Regions from separate parts of the Anaerobacillus sp. 63XJN7_5_ISO-PGPR-S23-430 genome, predicted to be linked through region 3. Evidence: riboswitches for the same ligand, from Rfam matches in the RefSeq annotation. Region 3 holds a riboswitch; each other region holds the start of a gene.
What was found. Region 3 has a riboswitch for S-adenosylmethionine ahead of AC0VYJ_RS07380 (assimilatory sulfite reductase (NADPH) flavoprotein subunit). Riboswitches for the same ligand answer to the same signal wherever they lie in the genome.
Positions count from the first base shown of each region.

Region 1: linked by a shared signal. The riboswitch ahead of AC0VYJ_RS13535 (sulfite oxidase-like oxidoreductase) and the one ahead of AC0VYJ_RS07380 (assimilatory sulfite reductase (NADPH) flavoprotein subunit) in region 3 are both predicted to bind S-adenosylmethionine.
Region 2: linked by a shared signal. The riboswitch ahead of metX (homoserine O-acetyltransferase MetX) and the one ahead of AC0VYJ_RS07380 (assimilatory sulfite reductase (NADPH) flavoprotein subunit) in region 3 are both predicted to bind S-adenosylmethionine.
Region 4: linked by a shared signal. The riboswitch ahead of AC0VYJ_RS17460 (methionine ABC transporter ATP-binding protein) and the one ahead of AC0VYJ_RS07380 (assimilatory sulfite reductase (NADPH) flavoprotein subunit) in region 3 are both predicted to bind S-adenosylmethionine.

Region 1 covers NZ_CM149686.1:2,561,939-2,564,126, reverse strand. Annotated here, with positions in the region: gene AC0VYJ_RS13545 (GNAT family N-acetyltransferase) at 1-67, shown strand, start outside; gene AC0VYJ_RS13540 (GNAT family N-acetyltransferase) at 264-728, shown strand; SAM riboswitch class I at 790-888, shown strand; gene AC0VYJ_RS13535 (sulfite oxidase-like oxidoreductase) at 972-1,634, shown strand; gene AC0VYJ_RS13530 (copper amine oxidase) at 1,932-2,188, shown strand, end outside.
Region 2 covers NZ_CM149686.1:3,354,334-3,356,521, forward strand. Annotated here, with positions in the region: gene metX (homoserine O-acetyltransferase MetX) at 1-1,039, opposite strand, end outside; SAM riboswitch class I at 1,190-1,300, opposite strand; gene AC0VYJ_RS17520 (TlpA disulfide reductase family protein) at 1,514-1,939, shown strand; gene AC0VYJ_RS17525 (anti-sigma factor domain-containing protein) at 2,015-2,188, opposite strand, start outside.
Region 3 covers NZ_CM149686.1:1,348,234-1,350,421, forward strand. Annotated here, with positions in the region: gene AC0VYJ_RS07370 (ABC transporter ATP-binding protein) at 1-26, shown strand, start outside; gene AC0VYJ_RS07375 (hypothetical protein) at 82-459, shown strand; SAM riboswitch class I at 619-730, shown strand; gene AC0VYJ_RS07380 (assimilatory sulfite reductase (NADPH) flavoprotein subunit) at 894-2,188, shown strand, end outside.
Region 4 covers NZ_CM149686.1:3,340,391-3,342,578, reverse strand. Annotated here, with positions in the region: gene ilvA (threonine ammonia-lyase) at 1-740, shown strand, start outside; SAM riboswitch class I at 873-982, shown strand; gene AC0VYJ_RS17460 (methionine ABC transporter ATP-binding protein) at 1,162-2,184, shown strand; gene AC0VYJ_RS17455 (methionine ABC transporter permease) at 2,177-2,188, shown strand, end outside.

The DNA.
Region 1 (2,188 bases), 1.2 Mb from region 3:
CTTCGCGAAATACATTTATAAAGACATTGGATTTCGAGAACTTCAAACGATCATGGTTTATAAATAGTTGTCCAGCTTCTTTTCATTTATTAAAAGAATGTGAAAAACAACTCATAATCAATCATCATGCCCTTGGAACTTGCTACACTATTTTTGCAGGGACTTCCCCGGTTCCTGCCCCCCTTAAAATATAAAGTGTGAGCCCCATGCATTTCCCAGCATGGGGCTTTTCCTTTTCAATCACACAGAAATGAGGGAGAGTATTGGTATATCAATTTAAGTTAATAAGTCAAGAAGAAGTCGAGCGAATTATCTCGTGGGACTATGATGGGGTATACTCATTTTATAATATGGACGAGGATCTTGAAGATCTAAAAGAGTTCCGGGAAGATGCAGCCAGCAATGAAAATTATTGGAGCGTCTACCAAAGGGATCATCTTATTGGTTTTTTTAGTTTTCATGAGCATGAAGACAACCATATAGAAATTGGTCTAGGAATGTCTCCCGATAATGTTGGAAAAGGAGAAGGCTTTTCTTTTTTGGAGGCTGGCCTTCAAAAAGCAGTTGAATTGTATCGTCCAACTTCCTTTGGAATGGCAGTAGCTGAATTTAATAAACGAGCCATAAAAGTGTATCAAAGGGCTGGATTTCAAATCACTCATCTGTTTATGCAACAAACCAATGGGGGAGAATTTCAATTTGTTGAAATGAAGAAAAACCTCGTTTAAAACAATAATTGCAAAATACTAAATAGACCGATAGAATGAATCAAAATTACATTTTTTAATTTCCTTATTGAGAGAGGCGGAGGGACTGGCCCTTTGATGCCCGGCAACCTGATAGACAAGGTGCCAAATCCAGCAGAGTCTATGCTCTGAGAGATAAGGAAGAGCTCTGAAGCGAACTCTTCCTTATTAGTTAGGAAGAGTTTTTTAGACGATTCAATAAATGAGAGACGGGTTGTGAAGGATTTGAAAAAAGCTGACCGTATTCGCAAAATGAAAGTTCCAGATGCAAGTGAAATGTATGGTGATCGTCTGCCACCGGGGCAAGTACTTACAGAAAGGTTCCCTATTCTACATGAAGGTGATGTACCTGTGTATGAGATGTCGACATGGAACCTAAGTGTATTTGGAGAAATTGATAAGGAAGTGATCATTTCCTATAGCGACATACTTGCCTTACCACAGAAGAAAGTAAAGTGTGATATTCACTGTGTCACAAGGTGGTCTAGGTTTGATAATACTTTTGAAGGGGTTTTGATTAAGGATTTTATGAACGCATATGGGATAGTACCGAAAACGAACCATGTTATGCTACATGGTGACTATAACTATACAACGAATATTCACCTCACTGACTTAATGAGAGATAATGTTATTCTTGCCCACTCAGTCGATGGAGAGAAATTAACGGCAAAACACGGATGGCCTCTCAGGTTAGTTGTACCGCATCTTTACTTCTGGAAAAGTATTAAATGGATCAGAGGTATAGAATTTATCAATGAAGACAAACCTGGTTTTTGGGAACAAAACGGATTTCATAACCATGCCGATCCATTTAAAGAAGAAAGGTTTTCTGGAGAGGATTTGGGACTACCAGAAGATGAATGGGAGAAAAAAGAGTTTGATTAATTTTTCTTAAAAAAGCGGGCGTGATTAACACATATAGAATTGATTGAGGAAAAGGTAGTTTATTATCACATTCTAAATATCATCATATCTATAAAAAAATAGTTAAAACTTGAAAGTCAGCAGAACCTTAGTATGTGTGGGTTTTGCTGACTTTTTATTCTCTGGTAATTAAAAAAAGAGAAGAATTTAAAAAAAGAATGATCTAAATGGATCTTCCCTCCGTTAGCTAAGTGTAAATCAAAATTAAGGGGAGTGGATTTGAAAATGAATACGAACAAGAATATGAAAAAGAAAGTGATCGATTGGAAAAAGGGACTATTAATTGTTCCGCTTAGCTTTTCACTTTTAATACCAACTGCTGGAGCATTTGCCTCTGACCACGACCAGCAAATGGACAAGCCTACAGTAGAAACACCAGGTGCTGATCTTCGTGCTGATCTTGGCCATTTACTAAGTGAGCATGCTTATCTTGCAGTAGAAACAATGAGAAAAGGAGCTGAAGGTTCTGCAGATTTTGAAGCTTCTGCTGGTGCCTTAAGTGAAAACACGGAAGA
Region 2 (2,188 bases), 2.0 Mb from region 3:
GCGGTCCCCATTTATCAAACTCAACGAGAAATCCATCATGACCAAATTTCGTGTTGATTAAATAAAACGGAGAAGAATGAGCTTGAGCAAACAATTTTTCTAAATCTTCTGGAGGATAGATTAAATCCCCTTTAAATCCAATAGCAAGAATGCTCGCTTTAATGTTCTTGATGATGGATATAAGATTACCTCGCCCTTTACTAATATCATGTGTGTCCATTGCCCTTAATAAATACAAATAGCTATTTGCATCAAATCGGCTTACAAGCTTATTTCCTTGATAGTGTAAATAAGATTCCACTTCGTACTGTGCTTCTTTATGATTTTCTTCTGAAGTTTCGATCGCCGCTCGACCGAATTTTTTTTGAAACATTTCATCTGTCCGATAAGAAATCATACCGATCATTCTTGCAGTTGCAAGCCCCGATGTTGGCTGGTGATGAGGATCGTAGTATCCATCCTTCCAATCAGGATCGTTTGTAATAGCAAATCTAGAAATCGCGTTATAAGCTATTCCATACGTATTTAAGCTTGGAGTTACTGCAAGTGGAATCAGATGCTCCATTCCATCTGGGTAAAGGGCACCCCATTCAAGAACCTGCATTCCTCCAAGTGATCCACCAATCACAGCATGAAGGTGATCGATACCTAACACTTCAAGTGCCTTTTTCTGTGAGTGCACCATATCTCTCACTGAAACAAATGGGAAGTCCGCTTTATACTGTTCTCTGGTGACTGGATTAATCGATAGCGGTCCTGTAGAACCGTTACATCCTCCAAGAACGTTAAACGTTATAACTTGAAATTCGGGAGTATCGATATAGCCATCCTTTCCTATTAATCCTTTCCACCAGCCGGGCTCCGAATCACCAATTGTATATTGATTTCCTGTTAATGCATGACAGACAAGAATAACGGGAGCGTCTTCTGGTCCAACGCGTTCATAAGCGAGTTCTACTTCATGTAGCGTCTCGCCCGACTCAAGTGTGAACGATCCAATCAATACGTTCTGAGCTTCGTATCTCGTCTCACTTTCCAAACCCCTATCACCCCTTTCGAGCAATCCGTCTTTATTCATTAAGGCTATAATAATGAGCCATAAATCTAGAACCAATGCTATAAGAAAACGTCGCTTCAATATAAAAAAACCTCTCCGAAAGACAGAGAGGCTTGATTTATTCATCAGCTCCGCTTATCTTTCAGGATTTCTCCTGCAGGATTTGGCACCTTTTCAAACCACAATTGGTTTGACGGTTGCCGGGCTTCATAGGGCCAGTCCCTCCGCCTCTCTAGATAAGTAAGAATATTTTGTTTTTGTTTAATTGAGTTTATTTTAGCAAGGTGGCGCATTAGTGTCAAACACTTTTTCGGAATTATCATTCTTTTCATTTTTTTAAAGAATGTCTAAGTTAATCCAAATTATCGTGAAACAGAGCCTACAGTGTATTAAGTTTGATTAGAATCGAATTTTTGATAAAGTAGCCTTAGAATAATTTTGAAGAGGTGATTGATAGTGCAAGCGCCGTCCTTTGCGTTAGAAGAAGTACAAAGCGGAGAAATCATCAGCTTAACGGACTTCAGGGGGAAACCAGTTATGATTACATTCTGGGCTTCCTGGTGCCCCGATTGTATGAAAGATTTACCGATGAAAGAACAGTTCTACCAGCATGCAGATACTGATACATTAGCATTCTTAACAATTAACGTGACAGGTCGTGAACGGTCAGAAGAAGCCGGTAAAGATTTCACGATCAAAAACAATCTTCCTTTCCTCGTTTTACAAGACAGTGGACGAGAAACTTACGACAAATTTGGTTGTACAGGTGTCCCAACAACTGTATTGCTTAATCAAGATCATCAAATCGCACATGTGTTCGATGACAAATCATCATTTCTTGATATCGCAAAGGCATTGCCCGACATCATGACATCAAAATAAACACACCACAAAAAAAGCCAGAGGGATCCCTCTGGCTTAAAATAATGAAAATAAAATAAATAATAGCATGTTGCGTTATTTGTCTTTTTTATCTTTCTTGTCTTTCTTGTCTTTCTTGTCTTTCTTGTCTTTCTTGTCTTTATCCTGCTTTTCGTCTTTCTTTTTGTCCTTTTTATCCTCTTTTTCTTGAGCTTTTTCTATTTTTTTATCCGATTTTTCCTGAGATTTCTCTATTTTCTCGTTTACTTT
Region 3 (2,188 bases):
TGAAGCCAGCTTATCCATCTGCATAAGGACCGTGTATCTCAAAAATGGCCAAATTCGTTCATCGTCAAAAGGAGGTATGTATTGAAGGATTTTGCTTCGCTAACCCATAAAGAAATTGCGATTCGATATACGGTATTGACGCTGTTTCTATCGTCTACCATTTTTATAGTGGATTACGACCTTCCACTCTGGGCGTATGTCATATGCATGCTTCTATCGATATTTGGTATTGCGGTGAACTTGTTGAAATGGAAACGTGGGAAAAAAGTTAACGTCACATTTAAAGATCATGTCATTCGCTCCTGCGTTTTTTCTTTCATAGCTTTTCTCTTGTTGGTGCTGCCTTTTGACTACTCCAGTTGGTTGATGATTCTTATGATTCTATCTCTTGTCATGGCGAATACGATTGATTTCATGCGCATTCGGAATAGGATACAAGAGGGACAACGGCAGGGATAAAAGACCTGAATCATTTGGATTATTTTTCATGAAGATTGCTGGTGTTAGCAGCATTTAGTTAATTGAATGATGATAATTTTCTAATAATATATTGACTTTTATTCGATCTCGAGATAACATTTGAACCAATCATTGTCATATACAATTTGATAGCAACATTTCTTATCAAGAGAGGTGGAGGGACTGGCCCTATGAAGCTTCGGCAACCGATGAGATGATCCTTCATCTCATACTGTGCCAAATCCAGCAGGTTTATCCTGAAAGATAAGAAGACTGGCTTCGTACTTACAAACCTTTCTTCTTATGTTTTGAGAAGAGAGGTTTTTTGTGTTGAATGGGTTAGGGGGAATGCAGACGAATTTATTTGCTATTAATTCCGAGTAAACTACTTTCATTACATTGAATTAAATTTGAGTATTGTGAGGTGGATTGTATTGCAGTTACAGGTTGTGAATAGCCCTTTTGACAAAGAACAAACGGAGCTTTTAAATCGTCTCTTACCAACATTAAATGAGACGCAGAAAATATGGCTGAGCGGATACCTTTCCGTACCAGGTAGCTCTGAAGCTGCGGCAGCTACTGAGACGGTTGCTCAAGGTGTTTCTGCTTCAGAAGCATTCTCTAAACAAGAAGCAAAAACACGTGAGCTTACGATTCTCTATGGCTCACATACTGGCAATTGTCAGTCACTAGCGGAATCTTTCTTTGAGCGATTGGAAAACGAGAAATACAACGTTACCCTTTCATCGCTTGATGATTTTAAGCCAAAGTCGCTTAAAAAAGTAGAAGATTTATTATTGATTACAAGCACCCACGGAGATGGCGATCCTCCTGATAATGCGTTAAGCTTCCATGACTTTGTTCAAAGTAAGAGAGCCCCTGAATTAAATGGTCTCAGATTCTCAGTCTTATCACTTGGTGATAGCTCCTATGAATTTTTCTGCCAAACCGGGAAAGATTTTGACAAGCGCTTTGAAGAATTAGGTGCAACAAGGCTCTATCCTCGTGTAGATTGTGATCTTGATTTCGAAGAGCCGGCAGAAGAGTGGTTCGAAGGCGTGACGGGAGTATTGAAAGAAGATCAGTCTACGAGAGAATCGACTTCTGAAACAAAACCTGATGAGTCGAATCAGACGTATTCCAGAACGAATCCATTCAAAGCCGAAATTCTTGAGAATGTTAATTTGAATGGACGTGGATCGAATAAAGAAACACGGCACATTGAGCTTGATCTTGAAGGATCGAACCTTGATTATGAGCCGGGTGATAGCCTTGGTATTTACCCGGAGAATGATACTGCTCTTGTCCGTCAGCTAATCGATGAACTGAACTGGAAGCGAGAAGAACAGGTTATGGTGAACAAAAAGGGTGACGTTCAGCCACTTGAAGAAGCTTTAACGAAAACATATGAGATTACGAGTCTCACAAAGCCATTGCTCAAGAAGATTGCAGAGCTGACATCAAGTTTTGAGCTTAAGCGCATGGTTGAAGCGGAAGGCGAAGAACTAAGAACATACCTTTACGGTAGAGATTTAATTGATTTGGTGAAGGACTACGGACCGTGGACCGTCTCGGCACAGGAGTTTGTAAACGTTCTGCGCAAAATTCCGGTTCGTCTTTATTCGATCGCAAGCAGTTCAAAGGCAAATCCAGATGAAGTTCATCTCACAATTGGGGCACTAAGGTATGATGCACATGGTCGAGCTCGTACGGGCGTATGCTCTGGCCA
Region 4 (2,188 bases), 2.0 Mb from region 3:
TGGCGCTTTCTGCTAGAGAGCGTGGAATTAAAGCTAAGATTTATATGCCCGTCCATACACCGACAAGCAAAATTGATGCGACGCGATCTTATGGAGCAGAGGTTGTTCTTGAAGGAGAATCGTATAACGAAGCGTTTAGTGGAGCGGATCGTGAGCGTGTTGAGAAAGGGGCCACATTCGTTCATGCTTTCGATGATCCTGAAGTAATGGCAGGACAGGGAACGGTTGCACTCGAAATGATGCAACAATGTCCTGACTTAGATACGATTCTCGTGCCTGTTGGAGGTGGAGGATTGTTAGCTGGAATGGCGATGGCGATTAAGTCGTTCTTTCCTCACGTGAAAATCATCGGAGTCCAGGCTTCTGAAGCATCTGCGACATGGAATCGATTTAAAGGTACTGGTCCTCTTGTCCTTCAATCTGTCCAATCGATTGCAGACGGTATTTCTGTGAAAGAAGCTGGAAAATTAACTTTTCCAATTATTGAAGAGCTTGTTGATGATATGCTAACCGTGTCAGAAGAAGAAATTGCTGCAGCGATTGTCTTTATGCTTGAGAGACACAAAACGCTTGTAGAAGGTGCGGGTGCTGCATCGATAGCTGCTGTCTTATGCAAGTCAAATCGTTTAGAAGGTAAGAGAATTGGTGTTGTTGTTAGTGGAGGGAATGCGGATCTTGCGAAAATCTCCCTTTATAAACAACTTTCTCAACGAGCGAAAACCATCAGGCGAATAAGCTGATGGTTTTCTAATGGGATTCAAAGTATATATTTTAGATTATTCCGACTTTTTGCTCAGTAATTGACACTCATAAAGTACCATGCTAGAATTCATTTAGCACTTAACCACAGTAAAGTAATAACAACTATATATCTCTTATTCAGAGAGGTGGAGGGACTGGCCCTATGAAGCCCGGCAACCGTCAAACGACTCGTTTGAAAAGGTGCCAATTCCTGCAAAGCGATTGCTTTGAGAAATGAGAGGAAGACATCGATTTATCAAATGCCTTTCTGCTCAAAGCAGAAGGGCATTTTTTTACTTTACTATACAAAGTGATAAGCGAATTAGGCTTCTAAGTGCACAGAAATAAAGAACAAAGGCATGGGACTGAAGTCCTTTTTCAGGTAGCTGATCATGCAAATGCATAAAGGATGTGAGACATGTGATTGAGCTTAAAGGCATTAATAAGACCTTCTTTTCGAAATCCGGGAAGGTGGAAGCCGTTAAGGATGTTAACCTTGAAGTCAAAAAAGGCGAAATATTTGGTGTTATTGGCTACAGTGGTGCTGGGAAAAGTACGCTAATTCGAATGCTTAACCTTCTTGAGAGACCTACTGATGGGACAGTCACAGTAGCTGGTAATAATCTATCTTCTCTTAATGGGAAAGATCTTCGTGCAGCAAGACAGGAAATCGGTATGATTTTCCAGCATTTTAATATTCTCTGGTCAAGAACGGTACGTGATAACATCGCCTTTCCTCTTGAAATATCAGGTGTTCCGAAAGAAAAGAGAATGAAGCGTGTTGATGAATTAATTAACCTTGTTGGACTCGAAGGTAGGGAAGGAGCTTATCCTTCACAGCTAAGTGGTGGACAAAAGCAGCGAGTGGGTATTGCGAGAGCACTTGCTAACAATCCAAAGGTTTTGCTTTGTGATGAAGCTACTTCTGCTTTAGATCCTAAAACGACGGATAGCATTCTAGAACTTCTGACTGAAATTAATCAGAAACTTGGCCTAACGATTGTCCTCATCACGCATGAAATGCACGTCATACGCAAAATTTGCCATCGTGTAGCCGTTATGGAGAATGGACGAGTAGTGGAGAATGGTTCTGTCCTTGAAGTTTTCCACCATCCGCAGGAAGAGATTACGAAAGACTTTGTTAATCAGCTAAGCGAGCCTGAAGAAATGAAGGAATCGATTGCACATCTGGCAACGAGTCAGGATGGAGAACTTGTTCAGTTTACCTTTGTGAAAGGAAAAACAGGTTCACCACTTGTGACAGAGTTGATTCGTGAATTTGATGTGGAAGTCAACATTATTCAAGGGAAGATTTCTCATACACAGGATGGTCCTTATGGAAAACTTTCTGTGTTCCTTAAAGGGGAACCGGCTGTGGTAGAAAAGGCCTTGAATTATGTGCAGGCCCAAGGTGTTAAAGCGGAGGTGATTACGAATGACTGAATCG